Regions from separate parts of the Paracoccus versutus genome, predicted to be linked through region 1. Evidence: riboswitches for the same ligand, from Rfam matches in the RefSeq annotation. Region 1 holds a riboswitch; each other region holds the start of a gene.
What was found. A riboswitch is a leader RNA that binds a small molecule or an ion and turns the genes downstream of it on or off. The one in region 1 is predicted to bind cobalamin.
Positions count from the first base shown of each region.

Region 2: another riboswitch for cobalamin. It lies ahead of E3U25_RS08090 (TonB-dependent receptor plug domain-containing protein); the one in region 1 lies ahead of E3U25_RS03350 (ribonucleoside triphosphate reductase).
Region 3: another riboswitch for cobalamin. It lies ahead of nrdH (glutaredoxin-like protein NrdH); the one in region 1 lies ahead of E3U25_RS03350 (ribonucleoside triphosphate reductase).

Region 1 is NZ_CP038196.1:679,607-690,161, reverse strand. Features, by position in the region: gene E3U25_RS03370 (circularly permuted type 2 ATP-grasp protein) at 1-517, shown strand, start outside; gene E3U25_RS03365 (alpha-E domain-containing protein) at 532-1,491, shown strand; gene E3U25_RS03360 (transglutaminase family protein) at 1,504-2,310, shown strand; gene E3U25_RS03355 (proteasome-type protease) at 2,377-3,102, shown strand; cobalamin riboswitch at 3,530-3,742, shown strand; gene E3U25_RS03350 (ribonucleoside triphosphate reductase) at 3,943-5,688, shown strand; gene nrdD (anaerobic ribonucleoside-triphosphate reductase) at 5,703-5,885, shown strand; gene E3U25_RS03340 (anaerobic ribonucleoside-triphosphate reductase activating protein) at 5,878-6,501, shown strand; gene E3U25_RS03335 (TetR/AcrR family transcriptional regulator) at 6,609-7,304, opposite strand; gene dctP (TRAP transporter substrate-binding protein DctP) at 8,396-9,436, shown strand; gene E3U25_RS03325 (GMC family oxidoreductase) at 9,521-10,555, shown strand, end outside.
Region 2 is NZ_CP038196.1:1,620,670-1,631,224, forward strand. Features, by position in the region: gene E3U25_RS08085 (SLC13 family permease) at 1-1,458, opposite strand, end outside; cobalamin riboswitch at 1,598-1,815, shown strand; gene E3U25_RS08090 (TonB-dependent receptor plug domain-containing protein) at 1,951-3,855, shown strand; gene E3U25_RS08095 (ABC transporter substrate-binding protein) at 3,849-4,697, shown strand; gene E3U25_RS08100 (FecCD family ABC transporter permease) at 4,694-5,692, shown strand; gene E3U25_RS08105 (ABC transporter ATP-binding protein) at 5,689-6,450, shown strand; gene E3U25_RS08110 (DUF6925 family protein) at 6,447-7,451, shown strand; gene glpK (glycerol kinase GlpK) at 7,468-8,955, opposite strand; gene E3U25_RS08120 (ABC transporter substrate-binding protein) at 9,036-10,555, opposite strand, start outside.
Region 3 is NZ_CP038196.1:1,606,136-1,616,690, forward strand. Features, by position in the region: gene E3U25_RS08015 (DEAD/DEAH box helicase) at 1-495, opposite strand, end outside; gene E3U25_RS08020 (DinB family protein) at 641-1,201, opposite strand; gene E3U25_RS08025 (LysR family transcriptional regulator) at 1,253-2,149, opposite strand; gene E3U25_RS08030 (C4-dicarboxylate transporter DctA) at 2,322-3,641, shown strand; gene E3U25_RS08035 (LysR family transcriptional regulator) at 3,745-4,677, opposite strand; gene E3U25_RS08040 (YeiH family protein) at 4,780-5,799, shown strand; gene E3U25_RS08045 (DUF6635 family protein) at 5,867-6,697, shown strand; partial or broken gene E3U25_RS25025 (alpha-hydroxy acid oxidase) at 6,687-7,136, opposite strand; cobalamin riboswitch at 7,807-7,997, shown strand; gene nrdH (glutaredoxin-like protein NrdH) at 8,090-8,311, shown strand; gene nrdI (class Ib ribonucleoside-diphosphate reductase assembly flavoprotein NrdI) at 8,320-8,736, shown strand; gene nrdE (class 1b ribonucleoside-diphosphate reductase subunit alpha) at 8,718-10,555, shown strand, end outside.

The sequences.
Region 1 (10,555 bases):
CTCGGGCGGGGTCTCGATCGCCTCGGCGCCGGGCGCGGGCGTGGCCGACGACAAGGCGGTCTATACCTTCGTCCCCGAGATGATCCGCTTCTACCTCGGCGAAGAGCCGATCCTGCGCAACGTCCAGACCTGGACGCTGTGGAAGGACGAGGATTACCGCTATGTCATGGCCAACCTCAAGGATCTGGTGGTCAAGGAGGTGCATGGCTCGGGCGGCTACGGCATGCTGATCGGCCCTTGCGCGACCCAGGCCGAGATCGAGGCCTTTGCCCTGCGCATCCAGGCCGACCCCGGCAATTACATCGCCCAGCCGGTGCTGGCGCTGTCCACCAGCCCGACCTTTGTCGACGAGGGGGTGGCGCCGCGCCACGTCGACCTGCGGCCCTTCTGCCTCTGCGGCGACCGGATCGAGCTGGTGCCGGGCGGGCTGACGCGCGTGGCGCTGCGCGAGGGCTCGCTGGTGGTGAACTCGTCGCAGGGCGGGGGCGTCAAGGACACCTGGATCCTGTCGGAATAATGGGAGGGTCAGCCATGCTCAGCCGCACCGCCGCCAACCTGTTCTGGATGGGCCGCCACCTGGAACGCGCCGAAACCGCCGCCCGCCTGCTGGACGTGGGCGCGCGCATCACCCTGCTGCCCAATACCGCCGAGGGCTATCGCAACGAATGGGAATCGCTGCTGCGCGCCTCGGGGGCGCAGGCCGCCTTTGCCGAGCGCTACGGCGACGAGATCACCCAGGAGAACATCGAAAGCTGGCTGTTCTTCGACCATGCCAACCCGTCCTCGGTCGCCTCCTGCATCGAGCGGGCGCGCGAGGGCGGGCGGATCGTGCGCACGGCGCTGACCAGCCAGGTCTGGGATGCGCTGAACATGGCCTATCAGGAGCTGCGGGCGCTGGAGCGGCAGCCGCGCGCCCGGCTGGATACCGCCATGCTGACCGATTTCACCACCCGGCACGGCTCGACCGTGCGCGGCGCGATCAATGCGACCCAGCTGCGCAACGACGGCTGGCATTTCGTCAACCTGGGCTATTCGCTGGAACGCGCCGACGCGACCGCGCGGCTGCTGGACGTGAAATATTTCGTGCTGCTGCCGCGGGTGGAGTTCGTGGGCTCGGGTCTCGACAACTATCAATGGCAGGTGATCCTGCGCGCGCTTTCGGCGCATCGGGCCTTCCACTGGGCCTATGGCGGCGAGGTGACGGCCGGCAAGGTGGCGGATTTCCTGATCCTGAACGGCGAGAGCCCGCGGTCGCTTTTGACCTCGCTTTACGAGGCGGTCTGGCATCTGGACGGCCTGGTGCGCCGCTATGGCGCCGAGGTGCCGGCCAGCGCCTCGGGCCGCGCGCATGAGACGCTGGAGCAGCTGATGGCGCGCGACATCGAGGCGATCTTCGACGAAGGGCTGCACGAGTTCCTGTCCTGGTTCATCAACGAGCTGGCCAGCATCTCGAACGCCGTGCATGACGATTACCTGAGCGGGCGGATGTAGGGGGCAGATGTCATGCGGCTGAAGATCATCCATGAAACCAGCTATTTCTACGATCCGCCGGCGCAGGGGCTGGTGCAGAGCCTGCGCCTGACCCCCTCGGTCCACCAGGGGCAGCGGGTCTCGGGCTGGACCATCTCGGTCTCGGGCGGCCAGCGCGGCGCGAGCTTCCGCGACGGCGCCGGCGACTGGATCGAGGGCTGGACCGTGCGCGGCCCGGTGCAGGAGGTCGTGGTCTCGATCGCCGGCCAGGTCGAGACGCGGGACACCGCCGGCGTGCTGCGCGACCATCGCGAGACCGTGCATCCGCTGGTCTACATGCGCCCGACCGCCGTGACCGGGACCGATCCGGGGCTATGCGAGCTTGCCCGTTCCGTGCAGGGCGAGGATGCGCTGGACCTGGCCCACCGGCTGGCCGAGGCGGTATCGGCCGCCATCGCCTACGTCCCCGGCGTGACCGAGTCGCACACCACCGCCGCCGAGGCGCTGGCGCTCGGCCAGGGCGTCTGCCAGGACCATGCCCATGCGCTGATCGCCTGCGCCCGCGAACGCGGTATGCCGGCACGCTATGTCTCGGGCTATCTGCATTCCAACGCCGGGGGCGAGCCGCATGACGCCGCCCATGCCTGGGCCGAGGTCCATGTCGGCGCCCTGGGCTGGGTCGGCTTCGATGCGGCCAATGCCTGCTGTCCCGACGACCGCTATGTCCGGCTGGGTTCGGGTCTGGATGCGGATGACGCGGCGCCGGTGCGCGGCACCACCTTCGGCACGGGCGAGGAAAGCCTGGACGTGCGGGTGCAGGTCGAGGAGATGGAGCAGTAGCCCTGCCTGTTGCGCCGGGCGCGGGGCGGTCGTATCCCTCGGGGGATTTGGTGCCATGGAACGGTCATGACCTATTGCGTCGGCTTGAAGCTCAACGAGGGGCTCGTCCTGCTCTCGGACACCCGGACCAATGCCGGGCTGGACAACATATCGACCTATCGCAAGATGTTCTTCTTCGAGCAGCCGGGCGAGCGGGTGATCGCGATCATGACCGCCGGCAGCCTGTCGCTGACCCAGACCACCATCGCCCGCCTGCAAGAGGCCATCGAACTGCCCGAGGCCGATGAAGAGACCTCGATCATGCGCGCGTCCACCATGCTGCAGGTGGCGACGATCATCGGCCGGACGCTGAACCGCACCCGGCGCGAGATCGTGGACCAGTGCCGCGACCTGAACCAGCAGGCCAGCGCCAGCATGATCGTCGGCGGCCAGCGCGCCGGCGGCGAGATGCGGCTGTTCCTGATCTATCCCGAGGGCAATTTCATCGAGGCGACCGAGGACACCCCCTTCCTGCAGATCGGCGAGCACAAATACGGCAAGCCCATCCTCGACCGGGTGGTGACGCCCCAGACCTCGCTGGCCGATGCGCAAAAGGCGGTGCTGCTGTCGATGGATTCGACGCTGCGCTCGAACCTGTCGGTGGGGATGCCGCTGGACCTGGCGGTGATCCGCAAGGACGACTGCCGGGTCAGCCACAAGCGCCGCATCCTGGAAGGCGACCCGGCCTTCATGGCCATGTCCGCCGCCTGGTCCGCGGCGCTGCGCGACAGCTTCGTCAAGGTGACGATCTAGCAGACTGTGGAAAAAGGGCCATGACAGGGCGTCGTGGCGGAATTCGTTCTGGATTCGGCGAATATCGGCCTGAAAACCGGGCATTTCCGGCAGAATTGAGGCGAATTTCCCGGTTCCCGGCCCAAGCTCTCCTGTCGCACGGATTTTTTCAGCAGCCTGCTAGCGCCCCTGTCAGCCAGGCTGGCAAAGGCATCCATGCCGGCCGTTCCTGCCCAAGGTCATTCCGGTGCCGGCCCTGCCTACGGCCATGGGCACAAAGGCCGGGGGACGATCCAAAGCTACGTGCAGCGCAATCTCGCAACCAGCCCGCCCAAGGCCGTGCCCCGGATCGGGATCGGGCTTCGTGGTCCCTGCCCAGGCGGCCGGACTATCCTGCACAAAATGTCGCAGGTCCCCACAATATCTTGACGGATACGGCGCCGTCATCCCTATATGTAGGCATCACGGTTTTTTCGGGTCGATCCGGTCCGAAAGCGAAGAGGGAAGCCGGTGCGCCTTTCGGGGCAAGGCCGGCGCTGCCCCCGCAACTGTAAGCAGCGAGCCTGCGCCGGATCACGCCACTGGTGCCGCACGGCATTGGGAAGGCCGGCAAGGGCAGCGACCTGCGAGCCAGGAGACCTGCCGTGATGATGACGATGAACCACGGGCGGGGTGTCCCGGCGGTGCGCCTGGCAATGCGGCCTTGTCGCCGCAGGGCTCCATGCGTCCTGGCCTGCCCCGCCCCCAGCAGCACGGGGAACAGATGCGGCCATCCTTCACCACCAGACCTGCCAAGGCCGGCGCCGCCGTCCGCAGCACCGCAAGGGCGGCAGCAAGCCGCAGGCAAGGGAGGGCGCGTTGATGCCGGCGCCGCTTACGCCCCCGCCCGCCGCGCCGGCAAGGGATGTCGCCGTCGATGTCGCCTCGTCGGTCAACGAATACCTGGACCGCGCCGATTGGCGGGTGAATGCCAATGCCAACCAGGACTATTCGCTCGGCGGGCTGATCCTGAACGTCTCGGGCAAGGTGGTGGCCAATTACTGGCTGTCGCATGTCTATCCGCCCGCCGTGGGCGAGGCGCATCGTCGGGGCGACCTGCATATCCACGACCTCGACATGCTGGCCGGCTATTGCGCCGGCTGGTCGCTGCGCACCTTGCTGACCGAGGGGTTCAACGGCGTCCTCGGCAAGGTCGAGGCCGGGCCGCCGAAGCGCCTGTCCAGCGCCATCGGCCAGATCGTGAACTTCCTGGGCACGCTGCAGAACGAATGGGCCGGCGCGCAGGCCTTCAGTTCCTTCGACACCTATATGGCCCCTTTCATCCGCAAGGATGGGCTGGGCTATGCCGAGGTGCGGCAGGCCATGCAGGAGCTGATCTTCAACCTCAACGTCCCCTCGCGCTGGGGCACGCAGACCCCGTTCACCAACCTGACCTTCGACTGGGTCTGCCCCGAGGATCTGCGCGACCAGGTGCCGGTCATCGGCGGGCAGCCGATGAATTTCACCTATGGCGCCTTGCAGGCCGAGATGGACATGATCAACCGCGCCTATATCGAGGTGATGGCGCGCGGCGACGAAAAGGGCCGGGTCTTCACCTTTCCGATCCCGACCTACAACATCACGCCGGATTTTCCCTGGGACAGCGAGAACGCCAAGCTGCTGTTCGCGATGACGGCGAAATACGGCCTGCCCTATTTCCAGAACTTCCTGAACTCGGACCTCAAGCCGAACATGGTGCGGTCCATGTGCTGCCGGCTGCAGCTTGACCTGACCGAGCTGCTGAAACGCGGCAACGGGCTGTTCGGCAGCGCCGAGCAGACCGGCTCGCTGGGCGTCGTCACCGTCAACTGCGCGCGGCTGGGTCATCTGCACAAGGGCGACGAGGCCGGGCTGCTGCAACGCCTGGACGAATTGCTCGACCTGGGCCGCGACAGCCTGGAGATCAAGCGCCGGGTGATCCAGCGGCTGATGGACGACGGGCTGTTTCCCTATAGCCGGCGCTATCTGGGCACGCTGCGCAATCATTTCTCGACCCTGGGCGTCAACGGCATCAACGAGATGATCCGCAACTTCACCGACGATGCGCATGACATCACCACCGAATGGGGACATGGCTTCGCGCTGCGGCTGCTCGACCATCTGCGGGCGCGCATCACCGCCTTCCAGGAACAGACCGGACATCTCTATAACCTGGAGGCGACGCCGGCAGAGGGCACCACCTATCGTTTCGCCAAGGAGGACCGCAGGCGTTTTCCCGGCATCCTCCAGGCCGGCACCGAACACGAGCCCTATTACACCAATTCGAGCCAGCTGCCTGTCGGCTTTACCGACGACCCGTTCGAGGCACTGGAGCGGCAAGAGGCGCTGCAGCGCAAATACACCGGCGGGACGGTGCTGCATCTCTACATGGGCACGCAGCTGTCCTCGGCCGAGGCCTGCCGCAAGCTGGTGCGCCGGGCGCTGGAGAATTTCGGCCTGCCCTATATCACCGTCACGCCGACATTCTCGGTCTGCCCCAGGCATGGCCATATCGCGGGCGAACACGCGTTCTGCCCGCGCTGCGACGAAGAGCTTATCGCGAAAAAGCGGCAATCGGCCGCGCATTGAGGAAGGAAAAGACCATGTTCGACGACCGGAAAACCGGACCGGAAGAAATCCTGCTGGCGGATGAGGAACGCCAGCCCTGCGAGATCTGGACGCGGGTGATGGGCTATCACCGCCCGGTATCCTCGTTCAACCGCGGCAAGAAGGGCGAATTCCGCGAGCGGCTGTATTTCAGCGAGCGGCGGGCCGATCTTGGCTGAGATCCGCATCGGCGGCCTGCAGCGCCTGTCCAGCTGCGACTGGCCGGGCGAGCTGGTCGCCACCCTTTTCCTGCAGGGCTGTCCCTGGGACTGCCCCTATTGCCACAACCCGCATCTCATCCCGCCCGAGGCCGAGGGCGCGCTGGATTGGCAAGAGGTCCTGGGCTTTCTGGCGGGACGGCGCGGCCTGCTCGACGGCGTGGTGTTCTCGGGCGGGGAGCCGACGCTTCAGCGCGGCCTGCCCGAGGCGTTGCGGGCGGTCCGGGCCCTGGGGTTCAGGACCGGCCTGCACACGGCCGGCCCCTACCCCGCCCGGCTTGCGGCGGTGCTGCCGCTTTGCGACTGGGTCGGCTTCGACGTGAAGGCGCCGTTTTCCGGCTATCGGCGGGTGACGGGCGCAACCGGCAGCGGCGACAGGGCCAGGGAAAGCCTGCGGCTGCTGCTGGCCAGCGGCACGGCCCACCAGGTGCGCACGACGGTCGATCCCACCCTGATCGACGGGGCGGCCTTGGCGCGGATGGGCGCGGAACTGGCGGCGCTGGGTGTCGCCGACCATGTCCTGCAGCCCTGCCGCAGCACCGGAACACCCACGAGCCGTCCGGTGCGCAAGGGCTGAAAGCCGGCCTTGGGGGCCGGCATGCCGTGGCGAAGGAACCGGGGGCAGCGGGCTCGTCTATGCCGACGGTATCGACCGCATCCGGCCGGTGGGCTCGGGCCGAACGGCTATCTTTGCGGCCGGCCGGAGCCGTGCCCGATGCCTTCCTCACCTCCGGCCTCTGCCGATGCGGGTGTCAGCGAAAGCCCGGCGGGCAGGTTGTCCGGTTTCAGATACCCATGGCAAGCAAAATTGATGATGGCCGAGGTGACATCTTCCACCGAATGCCGCCCGCCGGGGCGATACCACTTATACATCCAGAGCGTCATCCCCAGAATTATGCTTGCAGCTATATGAGGATCGACATCCACGAAAACCCCCTTTTCGACGCCCTCCCGATATATCTGCTCTACCGTGCGCAGGTATGATTTCTTGACTTCCCGGACCTGGACCAGCGCGCTTTCCGGAAGCTCGGATTCGTTTTCGATATATACGGCAAGGTCGGCCATGTTCGAGGAAAACATGTCGATCCGGCCGCTCATGATCCTGACCAGCTTTTCATGCGGGCCAATATCCATTTCCAGGATTTCATTGAGCTGCGCCGTCGACATCTCCATGAATCTCTGGTGTATTTCCAGAAGGATGTCGGACTTGCTCTTGAACCAGTAATATATCGCGGGCCTGCGCACGCCGAAGTGGTCGGCAACCTCCTGGAGACTGGTGCCGCGATACCCCTTCTTTCGGAACAGATCCGCCGAAACCCGCAAAATTTCGTCCCTGGTCAGGTTGGGCCGCGCATTCGGAGTTCTTGAGATCGGCGTCATGGTCGTGGCTTCTCGTCATCAAGGAATTATTGTTGCTCGTCCGTCGCGCGGCCATGATGGCATTTGCCCCATGAACAGCGCCCATTGATCTTTCGGGCGACAGTTTCCCTGCCGAGCCATGCAACCCCGCTTGAACTGCGCACAGATCGGTTCTCAATCTCGTTTTTCGGACGACGGCTGTCCTGGTTGAACCGCCAGCAACCGGGTCGTTTCGTTCGGTTCACCTTATAATCGTCGAGGATCAGGGGGCTGTTATAAGGAAGGATCACCGGACCGAACCTAACCGCCCGAGGCGCGACTGGCAAGCGCCCAGCCGCCGCGGGGCGGAAGGTCGCGCCGAGGATTCCAGCATCAGAGGCCCTGACGGAGAGAGGTCCCCCTGCGGAATACTACCTAGCGAAAACAGTAAACTAACTTCATGATGGTCAGCCCTGCGCCGCGACATGAGACCTGGGCGGCTCCGCGGTATACGCCCAAAGATTCCGCCCTGCAAAATGATGTTGACACGAATCGAAACGAGGTTTACTTACTAGAAAGTAAGCGTGGGGGAGATGTGGATGAGCCCGCAGGGATAGGCTGCGCCCGGCGGGAAACCGACCGGAAGGCGATCTCTGCAATTCGGAAAGTTTAGGCGTATCCTTAATACGGATATGCGCCCGACCATTTCGGTTGCGCAGACCGAAAAATACGAGATGGCTTCCTGCGACAACTATGACGTCATTGGCGCGAAAAGCCGCGCCGTATTCGCATATCGAAGACAAGTGCCCGAATGGCCTTGTTCGATAACCCCTCCCTGGGATTGACAGGGAACCTTGCCCACCTTCTTGCTGACGATCGCCGCCGCTTCATGCGGGCGATGTGCTGCATCCTTGATCCCCGCCAGCATTGCCAAAAACCCTGCCTTGCCGGCGCTTTGCAAAATTTACAAAAACGGCATCAAATTCCGTATTGCAAAACACATTTCCTAAAAGTAATTTCCCCAAGGAAGGCGACCTGCCGGGCCTCGGCCGCGCGCTTTCCGCGCCAAAGCGAAGGGCGCGCCCTGCCCCGCCGGCAGGTTTCTTGCATTTCATCTTGGGGAGGAGAAAGACATGAAACAAACCATCTCGCTGGCAAGGACAGCATTGCATGCGGGAACGGCGATGGCGTTCCTTGGCATGGCGGCCGGTTCGGCCGCATATGCGCAGGAGGTGACGCTCAAGCTGGGCAGCGTCCTGCCCGCCGGGCACTATATCCACCAGCACCTGGTCGATGTCTTCATGGCGGATGTCGAGCAAAAGACGAACGGCGCGATCAAGTTCGAAAGCTATCCCGCCGCGCAGCTTGGCAAGGACGTGCCCGCCACCATGGGCAGCGGCTTGCTGGACCTGGGCGTCGTCATCACCGGGCATCATGCGGCCAAGTTCCCGCTGTCCTCGGTCGGGGAACTGCCGGAAGGCGCCGGAAGTGCCTGCCAGGGCTCGGCCAAGATGTGGGCGCTGACCCAGCCCGGCGGCATCCTGGACCAGGCGGAGTTCGCGCCCAAGGGGCTGCGCGTCCTGAACGCCAACATGCTGGCCCCCTATGTGCTGTTCACCGGCAGCCGCAAGGTCGAAAAGCTGGACGACGTGCGCGGCCTGAAGATCTGGTCCAGCGGCCCGGCGGCCGAAAAGGCCATCGCCGAGATGGGCGGCGTGCCGATCAAGGTCTCCTCGACCGAGCTTTACGATTCCGCTACCCGCGGCACCGTCGACGGCGCCGTGTTCCCCTATTCCGGCCTAGTCCAGTACGAGCTTGAGCCGGTGCTGAAATATGCGGTCGACGGGGTCAACTTCGGCTCGGGCGTGTTCTTCATAACCGTCAACCAGCGCAGCTGGGACCGCCTTACCGAGGAACAGCGCGCGGTGATGAGCGAGGCGGCGCTGGCCGCGCAGCAGTCGTTCTGCGCCTATATCGATGAAAACAACAGCGAGCTTCGGGACCAGGTCGCGGCGCGGGACGGCTATACCGTCACCACCCTGGAAGGCCCCGCCCAGGAGGAATTCGTCGAACGGCTGAAGCAGGGCGCGGTCCACTGGGCCGGGGTCATGGACAAGGCCGGCCTGCCGGGCAGCGAGGTGCTGAGGGCGCATCAGGAAGCCGCAGCCGATTGACGCGACAGCGGCCGGTCCCGCCGCGACATCCGTTGCGGCGGGACGGATCTCTTGTCGCCGGGGCATCAACGCAAGGGCAGGGCATTGGAAGAATTCGACTATGTTATCATCGGCGCCGGCAGCGCGGGCTGCGTCCTGGCGCATCGGCTGACCGAGACGGGCAACCATAGCGTCTGCGTGATCGAGGCTGGCCCGCCGGACCGCAACCCCTTCATCCATATCCCCGCCGGATATGTGAAGAACGTCATGAACAAGGATCTGACCTGGGGCTTCGTCAGCCAGCCGGTCCCCGGCATCGGCGGGCGCTCGGTGGGGCTGCCGCAGGGCAAGACGCTGGGCGGCTCCAGCGCCATCAACGGCATGGTCTACAATCGCGGCCAGCGGGCCGACTATGACGGGTGGGCGCAGCGCGGCAATCCGGGCTGGAGCTATGACGACGTGCTGCCCGCCTTTCGCCGCTCGGAAAAGCGGGGCGGCGCTGCCGATCAGGACTATCGCGGCACCGACGGCCCCCTGACCGTGACCGACCCGGCCTTCGACAGCCCGCTGTGCCGGATGTTCGTCGAGGCGGCCAGGGAAATGGGCATCCCCGAGGTCGAGGATTACAACGCCGCCGCGCAGGAAGGCGTCGGCGGCTTCCAGTTCACCATCGACCTGTCGGGCCGGCGCTCGGTCCGCATGAGCACGGCCCGCGCCTTCCTGCATCCGGCCGAAACAACCGGCCGGGTCTCGGTGCGGACCCATGCCTATGCGGCGCGCATCCTGTTCGATGGCAAGCGCGCCATCGGCCTGCGCTATCATGCCGGCGGCCCGCATGGCACGCCGAGCGAGGTGCGCGCCCGGCGCGAGGTCATCCTGTCGGCGGGCGCGCTGAACAGTCCGCGGCTGCTGCAGATCTCGGGCATCGGCGATCCTCGGCATCTGCGCGGGCTGGGGGTGGACCCGGTCGCCGCCCTGCCCGGCGTGGGCGCGAACCTGACCGACCACTACCAGGTGCGCGCGGCGGTGCGGCTGAAGGGCATCCGCACCGTCAACGAACGCGGCCGGGGCCTGGCGCTGGTTTCGGAGGTCGCGAAATGGGCCCTTGGCAGCCGCGACACCATCCTGGGCATGGGGCCG
Region 2 (10,555 bases), 940 kb from region 1:
GACCGGCAGGCCCGTCGCCGCCTGCGACAGCCACGCGCCCAGCAGGTCGGTCACGCCGGTCTTTTGCAGCGCCTCGCTGACCGGGATCAGCGCGCCCAGCATGATCAGGATCGGCCATTCGATGGCCTCATAGGCTGCCTCGGCGCTGATCGCGCCGGTCAGGATCATCAGCACGGCGGCGGCGAAGAAGGCGACGGCGACCGGCACCAGCCCCGCCGCCGTCGCCGCCATGGCGACCGCCAGGATCAGCACCGGCAGCAATTGCTTGCGCACCCCGCCCAGCCGGATATGGCGCTCGGCCAGGGGCAGCAGGCCCAGCACGCGCATCCGCTCGGGCAACAGCTCGATCGGCCCCTGCACCAGCAGCACGTCGCCCGCCGCCAGCACCGTCCGGCTGAGCCGCTGCGTCATGCGATGCCCGGCGCGCGAAATCGCGATCAGGTTCACGCCATGCTGGTCGAACAGCGCGATCCGCCCCACCGTCTGGCCGACCAGAAGCGAGGCCGGCGCGATCACCGCCTCGATCACGCCGATCTTGTCGGCCGGCAGCCCCTCTTCGGCCCCCGCATCCTGCCGGGTCAGCTCCATGCCCAGCTTGGTCACGGCGCGTTCCAGCGCATTCGGCTCGCCGCGCAACAGCAGGGTGTCGCCCATCTCGATCACGGTGTCGGGCAGCGTCACCGCGCGGCGCGCGCCGCCGCGGATCAGCCCGGTCACGGCCACCTCGCCATCGACGGCGCTGAGATACTCGCCCACCGTCATGCCGACGATGCCGGCGCCCTCGGGGACGGTGGCCTCGGTGTGATAGTCGCTGATGTTCACCGCCTCGCTCAGCGAGGCCGTCGCACGGCGGTCGCGCGGCAGCAGCCGATGGGCGAAAAGCAGGAAGACCAGCCCCACCAGCGACAGGCCGAGGCCGACCGGCGCATAGTCGAACATGGTGAAGGGCTGGCCCGTCATCTGCTCGCGCACCCGCGAGACGATGATGTTGGGCGAGGTGCCGACCAGCGTGATCAGCCCGCCCAGGAGCGAGCCGAAGGCCATCGGCATCAGATAGGCCGAGGGCGAATGCCCCGAGCGCCGCGCCATCTTCAGCGCCGCCGGCATCAGCATGGCCAGCGCGCCGATGTTCTTGACCAGCGCCGACAGGCCCGTGACCGAGCCGACCAGCACCAGAAGCTGCCAGCGCAGGGTCCGCAACCGCCCGAGCATCCGGCGCATCACCGCCTCGATCACGCCCGAGCGCGAGATGCCGGCGCTGACCACCAGCGCGCTGCCGACGATGATGACGATGTCGTCGCTGAAGCCGCGGAACGCCTCCTCCGGCTTGACCGTGCCGGCCAGCAGCGAGGCCAGCAGCGCGATCATCGCCACCACGTCGTAGCGCAGCCGCCCCCAGACGAACAGCGCCATCATCGCGCAAAGGATCAGCACGGCCAGGATCTGCGGCATGGCCATCGCTTGACCTTCCCTTCCGTCGGATACCTGACCCAATGCCGCGGCCCGGCGGGCGGTTCCGCGGCCGCGTTCCCGGACAGGTTGTCGCGGCGGCCGGGTGCCGGGTGCATTGCCGCTTGACAGCCGGCGCCCGGCTGCGGCAATGCGGGGCCGCTACGGTTCCGGCGGGCTTGCGCGCCGGATGAAAAGGGAACACCGGTGCGCCCGCCGGCCGCGATGCGGCCAGGGCAAGGCCGGGGCTGCCCCCGCAACTGTAAGCGGTGAGCGACGGTCGAACGTGCCACTGGGATCTCCTGGGAAGGCCGGCCTGAGCAGCGATCCGCGAGCCAGGAGACCTGCCGTGGCGATCACCCATTTCCGGCGCGGGGCGCGTCTGGAAAGCGGCCGTTCCGCAGAGGTGACGATCGTCGTCTTGCGGTCGGGCCTGCCAGCCTTTCCGCAGGGCATTTCTGCAAATCGCGGGCCGCGGGCCCGTGCTGGAAAGGCTTTGGAATGTTCAGAACTCCGGTTTCCCTGCTGGCCGCCACCGCCGCCCTGCTGCCGGCGGCCGCCACCGGCCAGGAAGGCTATCGCCTGGACGAGGTGGTGATCTCGGGCGGGCTGACCGCCGTGGCCGAGGGCGGCTATGCCCGCGCCCATACCGTGCTGACCGCCGCCGAGATCGAGGCCAGGGGCATCGCCACCGTGCAGGACGCGCTGCGCGCCGTGCCGGGGGTTTCGGTCTCGGCCACCGGCTCGACCTTCACCCAAGTCCGCATCCGCGGCGGCGAGGGCAACCACACGCTGATCCTGATCGACGGGATCGAGGCGACGGGCGGGGCCGACGAATACATCCTGTCCGGGCTGGAGACCGCCAATATCGAACGCATCGAGGTGCTGCGCGGGCCGCAATCGGTCTATTACGGCTCGAACGCCTCGGCGGGCGTCATCAATATCATCACCCGCAAGGGGGAACCGGGGCTGCATTACGGCGGCTCGGTCGAGCTGGGCAACGGCGCCGCCGCCTCGGCCCATGTCAGCCAGCGCGGCGCGCAGGGCGGGATCGCGCTGACCCTCTCGGCGCGGGACGACCACGGCTATGACCAGTCGGGCGACGGCGGCGAAAAGGACGGGACCAACCGCAAGACCATCGGGCTTTCGGGCGACTGGCAGATCGGCGAGGATCTGCGCCTGGGCACCACCCTGCGCCGCGCGAAGGAGAAATACGATTACGATTCCACCAGCTGGTCCGCGACCAGCGCGCAGGAATATGTGGTGGACGACCCGCACAAATACAGCGAACGCGACGAGTTCCAGGGCGGGATCTGGGCCGAATATTCCATGCTGGGCGGCCGGCTGACGCATCGGCTGGACTATCAGGACACGATCTACAAGCAAAGCTACGAGGGCGGCCCGGTCACGCGCGGCGAGACGCGCAAGCTGAAATACCGCGGCAGCTTCGGCATCGACGGCACGGTGGCCGAGGCGTCGCACCTGCTGAACGTGCTGGCCGAGCGGCAAAGGGACGAAAGCTCCTCGGCCCCGGAAAACCGGCGCGAGATGACCTCGGTCGCGCTGGAGTATCGCGGCTTTCTGGACAACGGGCTGGATGTCCAGGCCGGTGTCCGCCACGACGGCAACAAGGTGTTCGAGGACTTCACCAGCTGGAACCTGGGCCTGTCCTGGCACGTGCCGGACCGGCCCTTCCGCCTGCACGCCTCGGCCGGGACCGGGCTGGTCAACCCGTCCTATTTCGAGCTTTACGCCAATGCGGATTATGGCTCTTCGGTCTACCTGGGCAATCCGAACCTGAAGCCCGAAAGGAACCGCGGATTCGACCTGGGCGTCGAGGCGCAACTTCCCAATGGCATGGGCGTGGTCGACGTCACCTGGTTCAAGGAGGATCTGGAGGACGAGATCAAGGATTACGTGATGCGCGTCGAGAACGGCACGCAGTATATCAGCTATCGCAACCTGCCCGGCGAAAGCCCGCGCGAAGGGGTCGAGGTGACCGCCCGCATCAAGGCGACCGACACGCTGGATGTCGCGCTGAACTACACCTATCTGGACGCCAAGGAACCCAGCGGCGCGGTCGAGGTGCGCCGGCCTCGGCACGAACTGGGCCTGTCGGCGACGCTGGCCGTCCTGGAAGGGCGCGGCACCGTCACGGCCGACATCCGGCATGTCTCGGGCAATTGGGATACCCAATACTGGACCTATGATCCCGCTTCGCAAAGCTACGATGTCGGGGAAATACCCGCCCATACCGTGGTCAACCTGGCGGCGGGCTACGACCTGACCGAGAATCTCCGCGTGACCGGACGCGTGGTGAACCTGTTCGACAAGGAATATTCCGATGTCTGGGGCTATGCCTCGCAGGGCCGCACCCTTTACGCCGGCCTGACGGCGAAATGGTAAGGCGGCTCGGCCTTGTCGCCGGCCTTCTGGCCGGCCTGATCCTGCCCGGTCTTTTCCAACCCGCCGCGGCAGAGCCGCCGCGCCGGGTGCTGTCGATGAACCTCTGCACCGACCAGCTGGCGATGATGCTGGCGGCGCCGGGCCAGCTGGTCTCGGTTTCCTATCTGGCGCAGGATCCCAGCGCCTCGGCCATGGCGGTCGAGGCCGGCCGCCTGCCCGTCAACCATGGCCTGGCCGAGGAAATCTTCCTGATGCGGCCCGACCTGGTGCTGGCCGGGGCCTGGACCACGCCCGAGACCGTCCGGCTGCTGCGCCGCCTGAACATCCCGGTCGAGGTCTTTCCGATCGAAAGCGACCTGGCGGGCATCCGCGCCAATATCCGCCGCATGGGCGCGGTGCTGGGCCGCGAGGCCCAGGCCCGCGCCATGCTCGCGCGCTTCGACGCCGATCTGGCGCGGCTTTCGGATGCGCAGGGCCCGCGGCCGCGCGCCGCGCTCTATGCCGCGAACGGCTACAGCTCGGGCTCGGACAGCCTGGCGGGCGAGATCGTGGCGCTGGCCGGCTTCGACAATGTCGCCGACGAACTCGGCCTGCCCTCGGGCGGGGTGCTGCCGCTGGAAACGCTGCTGCTATCCGACCCCGACCTGCTGGTCGAGGGCCGCCGCTATGCCGGGCATGCCCGCGCGCAGGAGGTGCTGGACCACCCGGCGCTGCAGGCGCTGGCCCGCGGCAGGCCTGCCGAGCTCATGTCCGATCCCGACTGGGTCTGCGGCAATCCGCATATCCTGCGCGCCGTCTCGCAGCTGCGCGACGCGCGCCTTGCCTTGCAGGCCCGGCCATGACCGGGCCGCGCTACCCGCTGCTGATAGCCGCGCTGTCCGCGCTGGTCGTGGCCCTGTTCTTGGCCTCGCTGCTGACCGGCCCGGCGGGGATCGGGCCCGGCGAAAGCCTGGCCGCGCTGTTTCGCGGCGGCGACGACCTGCTGGCGCTGGTCATGCGCGAGCTGCGCCTGCCGCGCGCCATCCTGGGCCTGCTGGTGGGCGCGGCGCTGGGGATGGCGGGGGCGGTGCTGCAGGGCTTCCTGCGCAACCCGCTGGCCGAGCCGGGGCTGATCGGCACCAGCGCCTCGGCCGCGCTGGGGGCGGTGCTGGCGATCCAGACCGGGCTTTCCGCCGCCTTTCCCCTGGGCCTGCCGCTGGCGGCGCTGGCGGGGGCGGCGCTGTCGGTGCTGCTGGTACTGATGCTTGCCGGGCCGCGCGGCGGCACGCTGGCCCTGATCCTGGCCGGCATCGCCATCTCGGCGTTGGCGGGGGCGGCGACCTCGCTGGTGCTGAACCTGTCGCCCAACCCCTTTGCCATCAACGAGATCGTGTTCTGGATGATGGGCTCGCTGGCCGACCGCTCGATGCTGCATGTCTGGATCGCGGCGCCCTTCATGGGCTTGGGCTTCGTGCTGATCTGGCCCATGCGCCGCGCGCTGAATGCGCTGACGCTGGGCGAGGACGCGGCGGCATCCAGCGGCGTGCATCTGGGCCGGCTGCGGCTGATGCTGGTCGCGGGCATCGCCGCGCTGATCGGCGGCGCCACGGCGGTCGCCGGCACCGTGGGCTTCGTCGGGCTGGTGGTGCCGCATGTGCTGCGCCGCGCGGTCGGCGCCAGCCCGGCTCGGCTGGTCCCGGCGGCGGCGCTGGGGGGCGCGGCGGTGGTTCTGGCCGCCGACATCGCGGTGCGGCTGATCGCGCCGGGCCGCGACCTCAAGCTCGGGGTGCTGACGGCGCTGGTCGGCGCGCCCTTCTTCCTGCACCTGATCCTGAAAACCCGGCGCGAGGGGCTGTGACCATGCTCGAGCTTCGCGCCCTTTCGTTCCACCGCGGCGGCCAGGCGGTGCTGGACAGCATCGACCTCAGCATCGGCGCAGGCGAGTTCGTGGGCCTTCTGGGTCCGAACGGCGCCGGCAAGACCACGCTTCTGCGCGCGGCGCTGGGGCTTTTGCCGGCACGGGGGCACAGCTCGCTGGCGCGGCTTTCGGTGCGCGAACGCGCCCGCGCCGCCGCCTACATGCCGCAGGGCCGCGAGATCGCCTGGCCGATGCCGGTCGAGGCGCTGGTGGCGCTTGGCCGCATCGCCCATCCGCATTCCGTCGGCGCAACCGACCGCGCCGCCATCGAGCGCGCCATCGCCGCGCTGCACCTGGATCCCTTGCGCCACCGCCGCGCCACCGAACTGTCGGGGGGCGAACAGGCCCGCACCCTGATCGCCCGCGCCCTGGCCCAGGAAACCCCGCTTCTGATCGCGGACGAGCCCATCGCCGGGCTCGACCCGGCGGCGCAGATCGACGCGATGCGGCTGTTTCGCCGGCTGGCCGGACAGGGCCATGCGGTGCTGGCCTCGCTGCACGACCTGGGGCTGGCGGCGCGGCATTGCACGCGGCTGATCCTGCTGCACCAGGGCCGGATCGCCGCCGACGGCCCGCCTCAGGCGGTGCTGACCGCCGCGAACCTGGCCCGCGTCTTCGGCATCACCGCCCATCTGGCGCAGGGCCCCGGCGGCATCCTGTTCCAGCCGCTCGACACCATTGAGGGAGAAGACCGATGACCGACATGCTGACCGCCCGGCTTGCCGCGGCGCTGACCGATACCGGCGCCGGCTGGTCCATGGGCTCGTTCGGGGCCATTGCCGAGTTCCACCATGTCGCGGGCGATCCGCCGCCCCAGCCCCTGGGCGAATGCGGCATCGTCACCGCCCGCGGCGGGCTGCGGCTGGACGACCTGGCCGAGGTGATCCTGGTGGCGTGGGAGGCGCTGAGCCCACGGCCGCATCGCTGGCAGCAGGGCGTCTCGCTCTGCCTGCCCCAGGGGCGGCTGGGCACGGCGCGGCGCCAGGTGCTGACCGAGCTTGGCCCCGACGCGGGCGCGCTGCGCGACCAGGATCGCGGGGCGGTGCTGTTCGACCTGGGGCTGGACCAGCCGCAGGTCGATTTCTGCATCCGCAGCGACGATCCTGTGCTGGTCGCGCGGCTGCGGGCGGAATGCGGCCGCTCGGTCCTCGACCCCGAAAGCCGCGCCATGGCGGCGATCCTGCCCGCCCATCCGCATCGCGTGGCGCTGAGCCGCATCGGCCGGATCGAGGTCTACCAGAAGATCGGCGGGCCGGATACCGGCGGCGTCTCGCCCGTCGGGCCGCATACGCATATCCTGCCGCCGCTGCTGCGCGCCGGCCGCACCCATTCGGCGAATACGCCGATCCCGCCCGGCCTGGTGCCGGTCGCGGGGCTGCACCCGGCCAGCCCGGTCATGGACAGCCTGGGCCAGGACCGCGATTTCGACGCCGCCGCCTTCGCCGGGTTCCAGGCCATGCTGGCCGATTGGGGCGATGCCGAGCGCCATGCGCTGAAAGCGCGGGTCTGGGCGGCGCTGGCGGCGGGCGAGCCGCCCTCGGCCCTGGCCGAGCCAGCCGACCGCCATGCCCGCGCCGCGCTGCGCATCGCCCTGCGCCAGGCCGAGCGGCGGGACGGGCCCTCGGCCCTGCTGTCGCAATGGCGCGCGGCGTTCGACCGCGAGGCGGCTCCGGCGGATGAGGACGCGCCGGGTCATTGACCGCGGCGCGGGCCGATCAGCCGGCCACCTCCATCGTCGCCTTGACTGCGGTTTTCCACCTTGCGTATCGGGCCTCGCGCTCGGGCGCGGGCCTGGCGGGCGCGAAGCGGCGCTCCAGCGACCAGGCGCGGGCGAATTCCTCGGGCGGCGGGCACAGCCCCGCCTGCAACCCCGCCAGGTAGCCCGCCCCAAGCGCCGTCGTCTCGGTCACCGCCGGACGGTCCACCGGCGCCCCCAGGATGTCCGAGAGAAACTGCATCGTCCAGCCGCTCGACGCCATGCCGCCGTCCACCCGCAACACCCCGCCCGCATCCGGCCAGTCCGCCCGCATCGCCTCCAGAAGGTCGCGGGTCTGGAAACCCACGCTCTCCAGCGCCGCACGCGCCAGCTCCGCCGGGCCCGAATTCCGCGTCAGCCCGAAGACCGCCCCCCGGCACTCCGGCCGCCAATAGGGCGCCCCGAGCCCGGTGAAGGCCGGCACCAGCACCAGGTCCTGGCCGGGATCGGCCGCCTCGGCCAGCGCCTGCGTCTCGGACGCGTGCCGGATCAGCCCCAGGCCGTCGCGCAGCCATTGCACCACCGCCCCGGCGATGAAGATCGAGCCCTCCAGCGCATAGGTCGTCCGGCCCCCCAGCCGATAGGCGATGGTCGTCAGCAGGCGGTTGCTCGAGGCCACCCGGTCCGCGCCGGTGTTCAGCAGCGCAAAGCAGCCGGTGCCATAGGTCGATTTCATCATGCCGGGCGAAAAGCAGGCCTGGCCCACCGTCGCCGCCTGCTGGTCGCCGGCCACGCCCAGGATCGGGATCTCGCGCCCGAACAGGTCGGCCCGCGTGGCGCCGTAATCGGCGGCGCAGTCCCTGACCTCGGGCAGAAGCTGCATCGGGATGTCGAAAAGCGCGCAGATCTCCTCGTCCCAGCGGTTCTCGGCGATGTTGAAAAGCAGCGTGCGCGCGGCGTTGGTGGCGTCGGTGGCATGCACCCGGCCGCCGGTCAGGTTCCAGATCAGCCAGCTGTCGACGGTGCCGAAGGCCAGCTCGCCGCGCCGGGCGCGGGCGCGGGCGCCGTCGACATGGTCGAGCAGCCATTGCAGCTTGGAACCCGAGAAATACGGGTCGAGCAGCAGGCCGGTGCGGGCGGCGACCATCGGCTCGTGCCCCTCGGCCCTGAGCCGGGCGCAGAGGTCGGCGGTGCGGCGGTCCTGCCAGACGATGGCGCGGTGCAGCGGCTGGCCGGTCCTGCGGTCCCAGAGCAGCGTGGTCTCGCGCTGGTTGGTGATGCCGATGCCGGCGATGTCGCGGGCAGGGATCCCGGCCTTCTCGACCGCGGCCCGCGCCACGCCGGCCACGCTGACCCACAGGTCCGAGGGGTCGTGCTCGACCCAGCCCGAGGCCGGGTAGTGCTGCGGGAATTCGTGCTGCGCCGAGGCGAGCGGACGCAAACCAGCGTCGAAGACCATCGCCCGAGACGACGTCGTCCCCTGGTCGATCGAAAGAAGATGGGGCATCGGCGGCCTCCGGCCTGTCCTGGTCGCTGGCGGTTCGGCAGAAAGGGGGCGGGGCCCAAGGGCCCCGCCCCCGCAAGGCATCACTGCCAGGACTTGATCAGCTCGTCATAGGAGATCGTCTCGCCCTGCGGCTTTTCGTTCTCCAGCGGGCCGACGGGCGAGCCCTCGGCGGCCAGCCATTCCTGCGGATCCTTTTCCTCGTTCATCCTGGGCCCCAGGTCGCCCTGCACGCCGGCGCGCTCCAGCCGCTCCAGCACCCGCTCCTGCTCGGCGCAAAGCGCGTCCAGCGCCTCCTGCGGGGTCTTGGCGCCGGAAAGCGCGTCGCCGATGTTCTGCCACCACAGCTGCGCGAGCTTGGGATAATCCGGGATGTTGGTCCCGGTCGGCGACCATTGCACGCGGGCGGGCGAGCGATAGAACTCGACCAGGCCGCCCAGCTGCGGCGCGCGTTCGGTGAAGGACTGGTCCTGGATGGTCGATTCGCGGATGAAGGTCAGCCCGACATGGGATTTCTTCACGTCCACGGTCTTCGAGGTCACGAATTGCGCATAGAGCCAGGCGGCCTGCGCGCGGTCCACCGGCGTCGATTTCATCAGCGTCCAGGAGCCCACGTCCTGATAGCCGATCTTGGTGCCCTCGGACCAATAGGCGCCGTGCGGGCTGGGGGCCATGCGCCATTTCGGCGTGCCGTCCTCGTTCATCACCGGGGTGCCGGGCTTGACCATATCGGCGGTGAAGGCGGTATACCAGAACATCTGCTGGGCGATGTCGCCGCGCGCCGGGACCGGCCCCGCCTCGCCGAAGGTCATGCCCATGGCCTCGGGCGGGGTGTATTTCTGCAGCCAGTCGATGGCCTTGGTCACGGCATAGACCGCCGCGGCATCGTTGGTCGCGCCGCCCCGCGCCACGCAGGAACCGACGGGGCGGCTGTTCTCGTCGACGCGGATGCCCCATTCGTCCACCGGCAGCCCGTTCGGCTCGCCCTTGTCGCCCATGCCGGCCATGGACATCCAGGCATCGGTATAGCGCCAGCCCAGGCTGGGATCCTTCTTGCCATAGTCCATGTTGCCCCAGGCCTTCGCCGGGCCGCCCTCGACGTAGGACATGTCGCGGCCGGTGAAGAATTCGGCGATGTCCTCATAGGCCGACCAGTTCACCGGCACGCCCAGGTCGTAGCCGTATTTCGCCTTGAAATCCTCTTGCGTCTTCTGGTCGTTGAACCAGTCGTAGCGGAACCAGTAGAGGTTGGCGAATTGCTGGTCGGGCAGCTGATACAGCTCGCCGTCCGGGGCGGTGGTGAACTTCAGCCCGATGAAATCGTCGAGGTCCAGCGTCGGGCTGGTGAAGTCCTTGCCCTCCTCGGCCATCCACTTGGTCAGGCTGCGCGCCTGCTGATAGCGCCAATGCGTGCCGATCAGGTCGCTGTCGTTGACATAGGCGTCATAGATGTTCTCGCCGGTCTGCATCTGGGTCTGCAGCTTCTCGACCACGTCGCCCTCGCCGATCAGGTCGTGCGTGACCTTGATCCCGGTGATGGCGGTGAAGGCGGGCGCCAGCACCTTGGCCTCGTATTCATGCGTGGTGATGGTTTCCGAGACCA
Region 3 (10,555 bases), 930 kb from region 1:
CTCGCGGAAACCCAGGTCCAACATCTCGTCCGCCTCGTCCAGCACGCAGGCGCGCAGGGCGGTCAGGTCCAGCGAGCCGCGCTCGATATGGTCGCGCAAGCGGCCGGGGGTGCCGACGACGATATGGGCGCCGCGCTCCAGCGCCCGGCGCTCGGTGCGATAGTCCATGCCGCCGACGCAGGTGGCGATGCGCGCGCCCGCCTGTTCGTAAAGCCAGCCCAGCTCGCGCGCCACCTGCAAGGCCAGCTCGCGCGTGGGCGCGATGGCCAGCGCCAGCGGCTGCTCTGCGTCGGGCAGGGTGTCGCCCGCAAGGATGTCGCCGGCCATGGCCAGGCCGAAGGCCACGGTCTTGCCCGAGCCGGTCTGGGCCGAGACCAGCACGTCGCGACCCCGCGCCTCGGGCGCGAGCGCCGCTTCCTGCACCGAGGTCAGGCTGGCATAGCCCTTGGCCGCCAGCGCCGCGGCCAAGGGCGCGGCAATATCATGTTCGTTCATCTTCTTCGCCAGAAAGGGGATGCGGGGGCGCATCCGGTGAAAGGCACCATCCCCTTTGCGGCCGGGCCCTCCCATGGCCCGCCGGCCCGGAATGCGGAGCCAAGCCGCCCGCCTATCCTGTCCCGGCCCGCAAGTCAAAGCGAAACTAGGGCCGCATCAGCTGATCCTCGGTCCAGCCGAGCCGCGCCATGTCCTCGGCCCGCGCCGCCGCATCGTCGCCGACGATGAATTCGTCCAGCTGCGGCGGGACCACGCCGGCCTGCGACAGCAGGCCATGCACCTGCCCGCGATGATGGGTCTGGTGCTGGAACAGATGCGACAGCAGGTCGTCGCAGCGGTCGTGCTGCATGCGCGAGCCGCGATCCACCGGCACGATTTCCGCCAGGGTGTCGGGCGTCAGCGCCGCGACCAGCGCCAGCAGGCGGTCGTCCTCGTGCGCCTGCCATTCGGCCAGCCGCGCAAGGTCCGGGCAGTCCCCCGCCTCGGCCAGCGCGGCCTTGTCCAGCGGCCGGCCCGCCAGCGCATCGATATAGAAGCGGTCGACCAGCAGGACATGGTTCAGCGTGGCGCGGATCGAGCCGAAGAAGGACGGGCGCGGCGCCTCGTATCCGCCGGGCGGCAGGGCGGCGCAGGCGCGATGCAGCCGGGCATTGGCCAGCCGGTTCATCTGCGCCAGCTTGCGCAGCATGCGCAGCATCTCGGTCATCGGGCACCTCCGGTCGCGATGATGCCGCGCGGCCCCCGCCGGGTCGAGCCCTCAGCGCGCCGGCCCGGCCGGATCGTGGCCCAGGCTGCGGCGGATCTCGGCCAGGAACAGCTGCAGCGCCGGCACCGGGTCGCGGTGGTGATAGACGATATAGACCTCGGAAACCGGCGGGTCGGGCCGGATCGGCAGGAAGGTCAGCGGCCCCGCCGTCAGCCTGGCGATGCCCGCCGGCACGATGCTGACCCCGAAGCCCGCCACGATCAGGCTGGGGACCGACTGCGCGTCCACCACCTGCTGCGAGACCCGCGGCCGATAGCCCGAGGCGACGATGCAGGCCATGACATAGGCCGCGAAATCGGAACTGTCGGGGCGCAGCACGACATGCTGGTCCTCGCGCAGGTCGTCGATCGAGACGCAGGTGCGCCCGGCCAGCCGGTGGTCGCTGCGCACCAGCGCCACCATCTCTTCGCGCCAGCCGTATTCATAGGCCAGTTCCTCGTCGCGCGGCACCGAGCGGTTGAAGCTGACGTCGGTGCGCCGGCTCAGCACCTCGGTCAGCTGCGCGGCCGGGGTCTGTTCGTGGACGCGCAGGGTGATTCGCGGGTGCAGCCGGGCGAAATGCGCCAGCAACTCGGCCAGGCCGCCGCGCAGGATCGAGCCGGTTGCCCCGATTTCCAGCAATCCGTCCTGGCCCTGCTGGATTTCACGGATCTCCTGCAGGCTGCGTTCATACTGGTCCAGCATGTTGCGCGCCCTGGGCAGGAACAGCGCGCCCGCCCGCGTCAGCGCCACCTTGCGGCTGGTACGGCTGATGAGTTCGGCGCCGACCTCGCGCTCAAGTGTCTGGATTTGCGTGCTCAGCGGCGGCTGCGACATGTTCAGCCGCCGGGCGGCGCGGGTGAAGTTCAGCTCTTCGGCCAGGACGACGAAGCAGCGAAGCTGGCGCATTCTCATATCGTCACCCTATGGATTAACGGTAAATCGATATTAGACACGGATGTGCCCTTGGCCAACACTCTTCGGCATGAGGGGACCGGCCGCGGCCATGCGCCCGATGCGCGAGGAGATGCATCGGGCGCATCGCGGCCCCCCTTCCGTCACAGGGAGGAACAGAAAACACATGCCGAATTGGTCCAGGTCCTTGTTTGGACAGGTTTGCGTGGCGCTGGTGCTGGGGATCGTCGCCGGCTTCTTCGCGCCCGAATTCGCCGCCAAGATGAAGCCGCTGGGAGACGGGTTCATCAAGCTCATCAAGATGCTGATCCCCGTCATCGTGTTCTGCGTCGTCGTGCATGGCATCGCCGGCGCGGGCGACCTGAAAAAGGTCGGCAAGGTCGGCGTCCGCGCCATCGTCTATTTCGAGATCATCACCACCATCGCCCTGGCCCTGGGCATCGCGGTCGCCTATCTGTTCGGCCCCGGCCACGGCATGAACATCGACGTGAGCCAGCTCGACGCCTCGGCGCTGTCGGCCTATGTGGACCGCGCGCATGAAGTCAGCAGCGGCGGCACCGTCGAGTTCCTGATGAAGCTGATCCCGACCACGATGATCAGCGGCTTCGCCCAGGGCGACATCCTGCAGGTTCTGCTGGTCGCGATCCTGTTCGGCTGCGCCCTGTCGCTGGTGGGCGAGCGCGGCAAGCCGCTTTTGCACATGATCGAGCTGACCGGGGACGTCACCTTCAAGATCATGTATTTCATCGTCCGGCTGGCGCCCCTGGGCGTGTTCGGCGCCATCGCCTTCACCGTCGGGCAATACGGCATCGGCTCGCTGGCGCAGCTGGGCTACCTGGTCGGGCTGTTCTATGTCACCATCGCCATCTTCGTCTTCGTGATCCTGGGCTTCGTGCTGCGGCTGGCGGGCTTCAGCATCTTCAAGCTGCTGCGCTACCTGCGCACCGAGGTCGGCATCGTCGCCGGCACCGCCAGCAGCGACGCCGTGCTGCCGCAGACCATGCGCAAGCTGGAACACCTGGGCATCAAGGACTCGACCGTGGGGCTGGTGGTGCCGACGGGCTATTCCTTCAACCTCGACGCCTTCTCGATCTACCTGACGCTGGCGGCGGTCTTCATCGCCCAGGCCACCAACACGCCGCTGTCCACCACCGACCTTCTGGCCATCCTGGGCGTGGCGCTGGTGACGTCCAAGGGCGCGCATGGGGTGCCGGGCTCGGCCATCGTGATCCTGGCCGCGACACTGGCCGCGATCCCGGCCATCCCCGCCATCGGGCTGGTGCTGGTGCTGTCGGTCGACTGGTTCATGGGCATCGCCCGCGCCTTGGGGAACTACCTGGGCAATTGCGTCGCCACCGTGGTCGTCGCCTCCTGGGTGGGGGACATCGACCGCGACCGCGCCCGCCGCATCCTCGAGGGCGAGGACGTGCCGACGCTGGACGTGCTGGACGAGGACGCGCCGATGTCGCAGCCCCAGCATGGCTGACGAAGTCGCCTCGCGGGGCTGAACGGGGCCCGCGCGACCGGCCCCGCCAGCCTCCGAGAAGACGGCCTGCGCCTTCCCTCCCGATGGCGCAGGCCATTTCGCGTTAGGGGAGGCCGGCGGCGAAGCCCTCATCCGTCAGGATCTCGTCCGTCAGGATCTCGTCCGTCAGGATCCCGATCAGCGCCTGCTGCGCCCGCGTGCGATAGCGCTGCGGATTGGTCAGCAGCGAGAACGGCCGCTCTGCCCCCGGCAGCGGCAGGGTGCGGATCCAGCCGGCGGCGGCGGGCCGCGCCACCGCGCGTTGCGACAGCGCGGCAAGGCATTGGCTGGCGGCCACCGCGTTCAGCACCGCCTCGTTCGAGGGCAGTTCCAGCGCCAGGGGCAGCCCGGCCACGGAAAGCCCCTGCCCGGCCATCCAGGTCTCGAACTCGGACCGGGTGCCCGAGCCCGGCTCGCGCAGGATCCAGTTCTGCGCCGCCAGCCCGGCCAGGGGCACGGCGTCGCGCCCGGCCCAGGGGTGATCGGTCGCCATGACCAGCACCAGCCGGTCGCGCGCCACCACCTGCCGGTGCAGATCGCCATGCGCCACCGCGCCCTCGACCAGCCCCAGGTCGGCGCCGCCCTCCTGCACCGCATCGGCGACCTGGGTGGTGTTGCTGACGGTCAGCCGCAGCTCGATCCCCGGATGCATCTCGCGCAGCGCGACCAGCCGCGGCGGCAGCCAGTAGCTGGCGACGGTCTGGCTGGCATGGACCCGCAGCCGCCCGCGCGGCTCGCGCGCCAGATCCTCCAGCACCATCTCGGCCGTCTCGGCGCGGTCCAGCACCGCGCGCGCCTCGGCCATGAAGGCTTCGCCGGTCTCGGTCAGCACGATGCGCCGCCCCACCCGGTCGAAGAAGCGCACGCCATGCCGCGCCTCCAGCGCCGAGACGGCAGCGCTGACCGCCGATTGCGTCAGGTTCAGCGCCTCGGCCGCGCGGGTGACATGCTGCCGCTCGGCCACGGCAAGGAAGATGCGGAGCTGTTCCAGCGTCATGGCCAACTGATAAGCAAAATCGAACGATATGGCAAATATAATGCGATGGATTGAACGTGTATCCGGGACCATGTTCCGCCTTGCAAGCAAGGAAGCGCCATCATGTCCTCGACCGAGCAGAACCAGCAAACATCTTCCGCGATCACGGCCTGGCTTTCCGCCACGCTGCCGGGGCTGGGGCTGACCTTCGGCATCGCGGTCCTGGCGACGGCGGTGCAGCGCTTCTCGGGCATCCCGGCGCTCAGCCCGCTGGTGGTGGCCATGGTGCTGGGCATGGCGCTGCGCAACCTGGCCGGCACGCCCGAGGCGGCGCGGCCGGGCATCGGCTTTTCGCTGCGCCGCGTCTTGCGTTTCGCCATCGTGCTGCTGGGCTTCCAGCTAACGCTGGAGCAGTTGCGCGCCGTGGGCCTGGCGGGGGTGGCGGTGATCGCGGTGGTGCTGGCCGCGACCTTCGTCTTCACCAAATGGGCCGGGCGGGCGCTGGGGGTCGAGGCGCGGCTGGCCGAGCTGATCGCGGCCGGCACCTCGGTCTGCGGCGCCTCGGCGGTGATCGCGACGAACACGGTCACGCGCGGAACGGACGAGGACGTGGCCTATGCCATCGCCTGCGTGACGGTCTTCGGCTCGCTCTCGATGATCGCCATGCCGCTGCTGGGCGAGATGATGGCGATGGGGCCTTCGCATTACGGCATCTGGGTCGGTGCAACCGTGCATGAGGTGGCGCAGGTCGTCGGCGCCGGCTTCCAGCATGGCGCCGAGGCCGGGCAGGCCGCGACCGTGGCCAAGCTGAGCCGGGTGATGCTGCTGGCGCCGCTGATCCTGGTGCTGGGCGCGCTGGCGCGGCGCGGCGGCAAGGCCGCGCATGGCTCGGCGCCGACGCCCTGGTTCGTGCTGGGCTTCATCGCCGTCGTGCTGCTGAACAGCGCCCTGCCCCTGCCCGAGGCGCTGCATGCCGAGGTGGTCGGCCTGACCGCCTTTCTGCTGACCATGGCGCTGGCGGCGATGGGGCTCGAAACCGACATCCGCAAGCTGCGCGCCAAGGGCGTCCGGCCGCTGGCGCTTGGCGCGCTGGCCTGGCTGTTCATCTCGACCCTGGGCCTGGGGCTGGTCGCGCTGCTGTGACCGCGCGGCATTGAGCCGCCCCGCCGCGATGCCTAGATTGGGCGCGATCCGCCAAAGGACCGCGCCCATGGCCCTAAAGCCCGCCGACCCCCGTCCGATGACCCGGCGCGAGACCGAGGTCCACCGCTTCGTCCGCGCCCGCTATGGCCCGCGCGGCACGCTGGCGCTGCATCGCCACGCGCTCGGCCTCGACCTGCTGCGTGCGCCGGTGAACGTCATGCTGTCGCCGCTGTTCCTGCTGGTGCGGCTGGCCGCGCCGCTTCTGCGCCGGATCGGGCTGCGGCGCGCCGGCGACTGGCTGTCGCGCCGGCAGATCTTCCTGAAATCCGACGTGGCGCAAAGGATCGAGGCCGATCTGGCCCATTTCATCGACGACCTGGCCGAAAAGGGGCTGGCGCCCCAGGCCGCGCCGCAAAGCGTCGCCCGCGCCGTCTCGGACTATGCCGAGACCCGCAATGCGGTCTCCGAGATCACCACCTCGGTCCTGGTGCTGGGCTCGGGGCTCTTGCTGTTCCACCGCGCCACGCCGGGGGTGATCTCGCTGGCCGGGCCGGTCGCGCATCTGCGGGCGCAGGCACAGGCGGTCGAGGATTTCGCGCTGGGAAGCTGGGCCGGCCGCATGTGGTATGGCGCCTTCCCGCGAGAGCTTTCCAGCGTGGATCTGCTGCTGACCGGGGTGGTGCTGGCCATGCTCGCCTCGGTCCTGACGACCTTTGCCGGGCTGGTCGCCGATCCGGTCCAGCTTTGGACCGGCATCCACAAGCGCCGGGTGCTGCGGCTGCTGCGCCGGCTCGACCGGGCCGAGGACGGGCCGGGGCTGGGGCGCGAACATGTGCTGGCCCGACTGGGCGACCTGTCGGATGCGGCGCTGAGCCTGTGGCGCAGCTTCAAGGGCTAGGCCAAAGCACGGTTTCGTCGATCCCGGCCAGGTCGCAGCGTCCGGTCAGGGCCATGGCGACCTCCAGCTCGGCGCGCAGGATGGTCAGCATATGCGCGACTCCCGCCGCGCCGCCCACGGCCAGGGCGTGGATCTGCGGCCGCCCGACCAGCACCGCCGATGCCCCCAGCGCCAGGGCCTTCAGCGCATCGGTGCCGCGACGGATGCCGCCGTCGCACAGCACCGGAATGCGCCCGGCGACCTGGCGGGCGACGACCGCCAGAGCCTCGGCCGTCGCCGGCAGCGTGTCCAGCGCCCGCCCGCCGTGGTTCGAGACGATCACCCCGTCCACCCCAGCCGCGACCGCACGCTCGGCATCATGCGCCGACATGATGCCCTTGAGCAGCAGCGGCAACCGGGTCTGCGACTTCCGCCGCGCTCTTTGATCTGGCGCGCGGTCACGACGGTGACGGTCCGTGGCGTGTCGAGCAGCGGCGCGGTGATCTTGTCCGAGGCGCTTTCGGTGGTCTTGTAGCGGGTCTCGGCCTCGCTGCCCTGCTGGCGGCGGATGACCGCCGTGTCCAGCGTCACGGTGTCCTGCGCCTGGGCGGGGCCGCCGACCCCCGCGGAAATGGCAAGGACCGGAAGCAGGCCCAGGGTCGGCAGCAATTGCGCGGCAGACCCCGAGGCTGGCGGTTTGGGATGGGTTTTGTTCATGGGTTATCCCGGCACAAAGATGCATCCCCTTCCACCGGCAGGCAGAGACGACATGAAGTGTTGACTTATCAATGGCTTGCGCTCTGGCGCGCCGGAACGGGAACGGGAACGGGAACGGGAACGGGAACGGGAACGGGAACGGGAACGGAGCCCCGGTTCACGCGCGCGCGATCCACGCAAGAGGGCGAATTGTCGCGCTTTGTCAAACGACGCGACGTCATTCCATGCCATGTCCCCGCGCCTGTTGCCATAATCCAACAGCCGCGCAGGTGCGGCGGCCCGTGGCCGCAGCCTGCCCACCACCATGGCCCGGCGGCAAATCGAGCCCTTGGCGCGATCCGGGAACCCACCAGATATTCCGGGCACAGCCCGGCCATCCACTAAATATGGATTGACCCGGCCCGTGACCCGTGGCTAACTGCCGGGGTCATGGTTGCCCTGGGGCCGACTCGGGGATGAAAAGGGAAGCCGGTGAAAAGCCGGCACTGCCCCCGCAGCTGTAAGCGGCGAGCGACGCTGGAATGCCACTGGGGCCAAGGCTCCGGGAAGGCCGGCTAAGCCGAGACCCGCAAGTCAGAAGACCTGCCATGGCGCGAAAGGACGAAACCGTGCGGCGGGCGCGGGGCTGGAACAGGGTCCGGTGGCACGCCCATCGGCCCGGCCCCCTCTTGCCGACAGAACAGAAGGAGCCGAGCCATGTCCATCACCGTTTACTCCAAGCCCGCCTGCGTGCAATGCACCGCCACCACGCGGGCGCTCGACGCGCGCGGCCTGGCCTATCAGCTGATCGACCTGACCGAGGACGACGCGGCGATGGAACTGGTCGTCTCGCTGGGCTATCGCCAGGCCCCGGTGGTCGTCGCCGGCGATGCGCATTGGGCGGGCTTCCGGCCCGACATGATCGGCCGGCTGTCCTGACCGGCGCCATGGGCGGGCTGGTCTATTATTCCTCGGCCTCGGGGAACACCGCGCGCTTCGTGGCGCGGCTGGGGCTGGCGGCCGGGCGCATCCCGGTCTCGCCGTGCGATCCGCTGCCCGAGGCGGCAACGCCCTATGTGCTGATCTGCCCGACCTATGCCGACGGGACCGGCCGGGGCGCGGTGCCCAAGCAGGTGATCCGCTTCCTGAACGATCCCGCCCGCCGCGCCGGCCTGCGCGGCGTCATCGCCGCCGGCAACCGCAATTTCGGGGCGACCTATGCCTTGGCCGGCCGGGTGATTTCTGACAAGTGCAACGTCCCCGTGCTGTATCGATTCGAGCTGGCGGGGACTGATCTGGATATTTCCCGCGTCCGTGCGGGGCTTGAGAAATTCTGGGGGACGGAATGCTTGACGATGGCGTAAAGGCCGAGCTGGACTATCACGCGCTGAACGCGATGCTGAACCTTTACGACGGCGAGGGCCGCATCCGCTTCGACGCGGATCGCAAGGCCGCGCGGCAGTATTTCCTGCAGCATGTCAACCAGAACACCGTCTTCTTCCACTCGCTGGACGAGAAGCTGGGCTACCTGGTGGACGAAGGCTATTACGAGGCCGAAGTCCTGGACCAGTATCCGCGCGCCTTCCTGCACCGGATCTGGGACGCGGCCTATGCGCGCAAGTTCCGCTTTCCGACCTTCCTGGGCGCCTTCAAGTATTATACCAGCTACACGCTGAAGACCCGCGACGGGCGGCGCTATCTGGAACGCTACGAGGACCGGGTGGTCATGGTCGCGCTGGCCTTGGCGCGCGGCGACGAGGATCTCGCCATGCGCTTCATGGAGGAAATCCTGTCGGGCCGGTTCCAGCCCGCGACGCCGACCTTCCTGAACGCCGGCAAGAAATCGCGCGGCGAACTGATCTCGTGCTTCCTGCTGCGGCTGGAGGACAACATGGAAAGCATCGGCCGCGGCATCAATTCGGCGCTGCAGCTTTCCAAGCGCGGCGGCGGCGTCGCCCTGATGCTGACCAACCTGCGCGAGGCCGGGGCGCCGATCAAGGGGATCGAGAACCAGTCCTCGGGCGTCATCCCGGTGATGAAACTGCTGGAGGACAGCTTTTCCTATGCCAACCAGCTGGGCGCGCGGCAAGGCGCGGGGGCGGTCTACCTGAACGCGCATCACCCCGACATCCTGCGCTTCCTGGACACCAAGCGCGAGAATGCCGACGAGAAGATCCGCATCAAGACGCTGTCGCTCGGGGTGGTGATCCCGGACGTGACCTTCGAACTGGCCAAGAAGAACGAGGACATGTACCTGTTCTCGCCCCATGACGTGGAAAAGGTCTATGGCATGGCCTTCTCGGAGATTTCCGTCACCGAGAAATACGCCGAGATGGTGGACGACAAGCGCATCCGCAAGAAAAAGATCAACGCCCGCGCCTTCTTCCAGACCCTGGCCGAGATCCAGTTCGAAAGCGGCTATCCCTATATCATGTTCGAGGACACGGTGAACCGCGCCAACCCGGTCGCCGGCCGCATCAGCATGTCGAACCTGTGCAGCGAGATCCTGCAGGTCAACGAGGCCAGCACCTTCGACGAGGATCTGAGCTATCGCCACCTCGGCACGGATATTTCCTGCAACCTCGGCTCGCTCAACATCGCCGCGACCATGGACGGGCCGGATTTCGGCGCCACGGTCGAGGCGGCGATCCGCGCGCTGACCGCGGTGTCGGAAATGTCGGCGATCGAGGCCGTGCCCTCGATCCGGCGCGGCAACGACGAGGCCCATGCCGTGGGGCTGGGCCAGATGAACCTGCACGGGTTCCTGGCGCGCGAGCGCATCCATTACGGCAGCCCCGAGGGGATCGAGTTCACCTCGGTCTATTTCGCCGCCGTCGCCTATCACGCCATCCGCGCCTCGAACCTGTTGGCGCAGGAAAAGGGGCGCAGCTTCAAGGATTTCGAGACGTCGAAATATGCCGACGGCACATTCTTCGACAAATACGTGACGCGCGACTGGCTGCCGACGCTGCCCGATGTCGCGCGGGTGTTCGAGGGTGTCGCGCTGCCCACGCGCGAGGACTGGGCCGCGCTGCGGGACGCGGTGATGCGGCATGGGCTTTACAACCGCAACCTGCAGGCGGTGCCGCCCACCGGCTCGATCAGCTATATCAACAACTCGACCAGCTCGATCCACCCGATCGTCGCCAAGATCGAGATCCGCAAGGAAGGCAAGATCGGCCG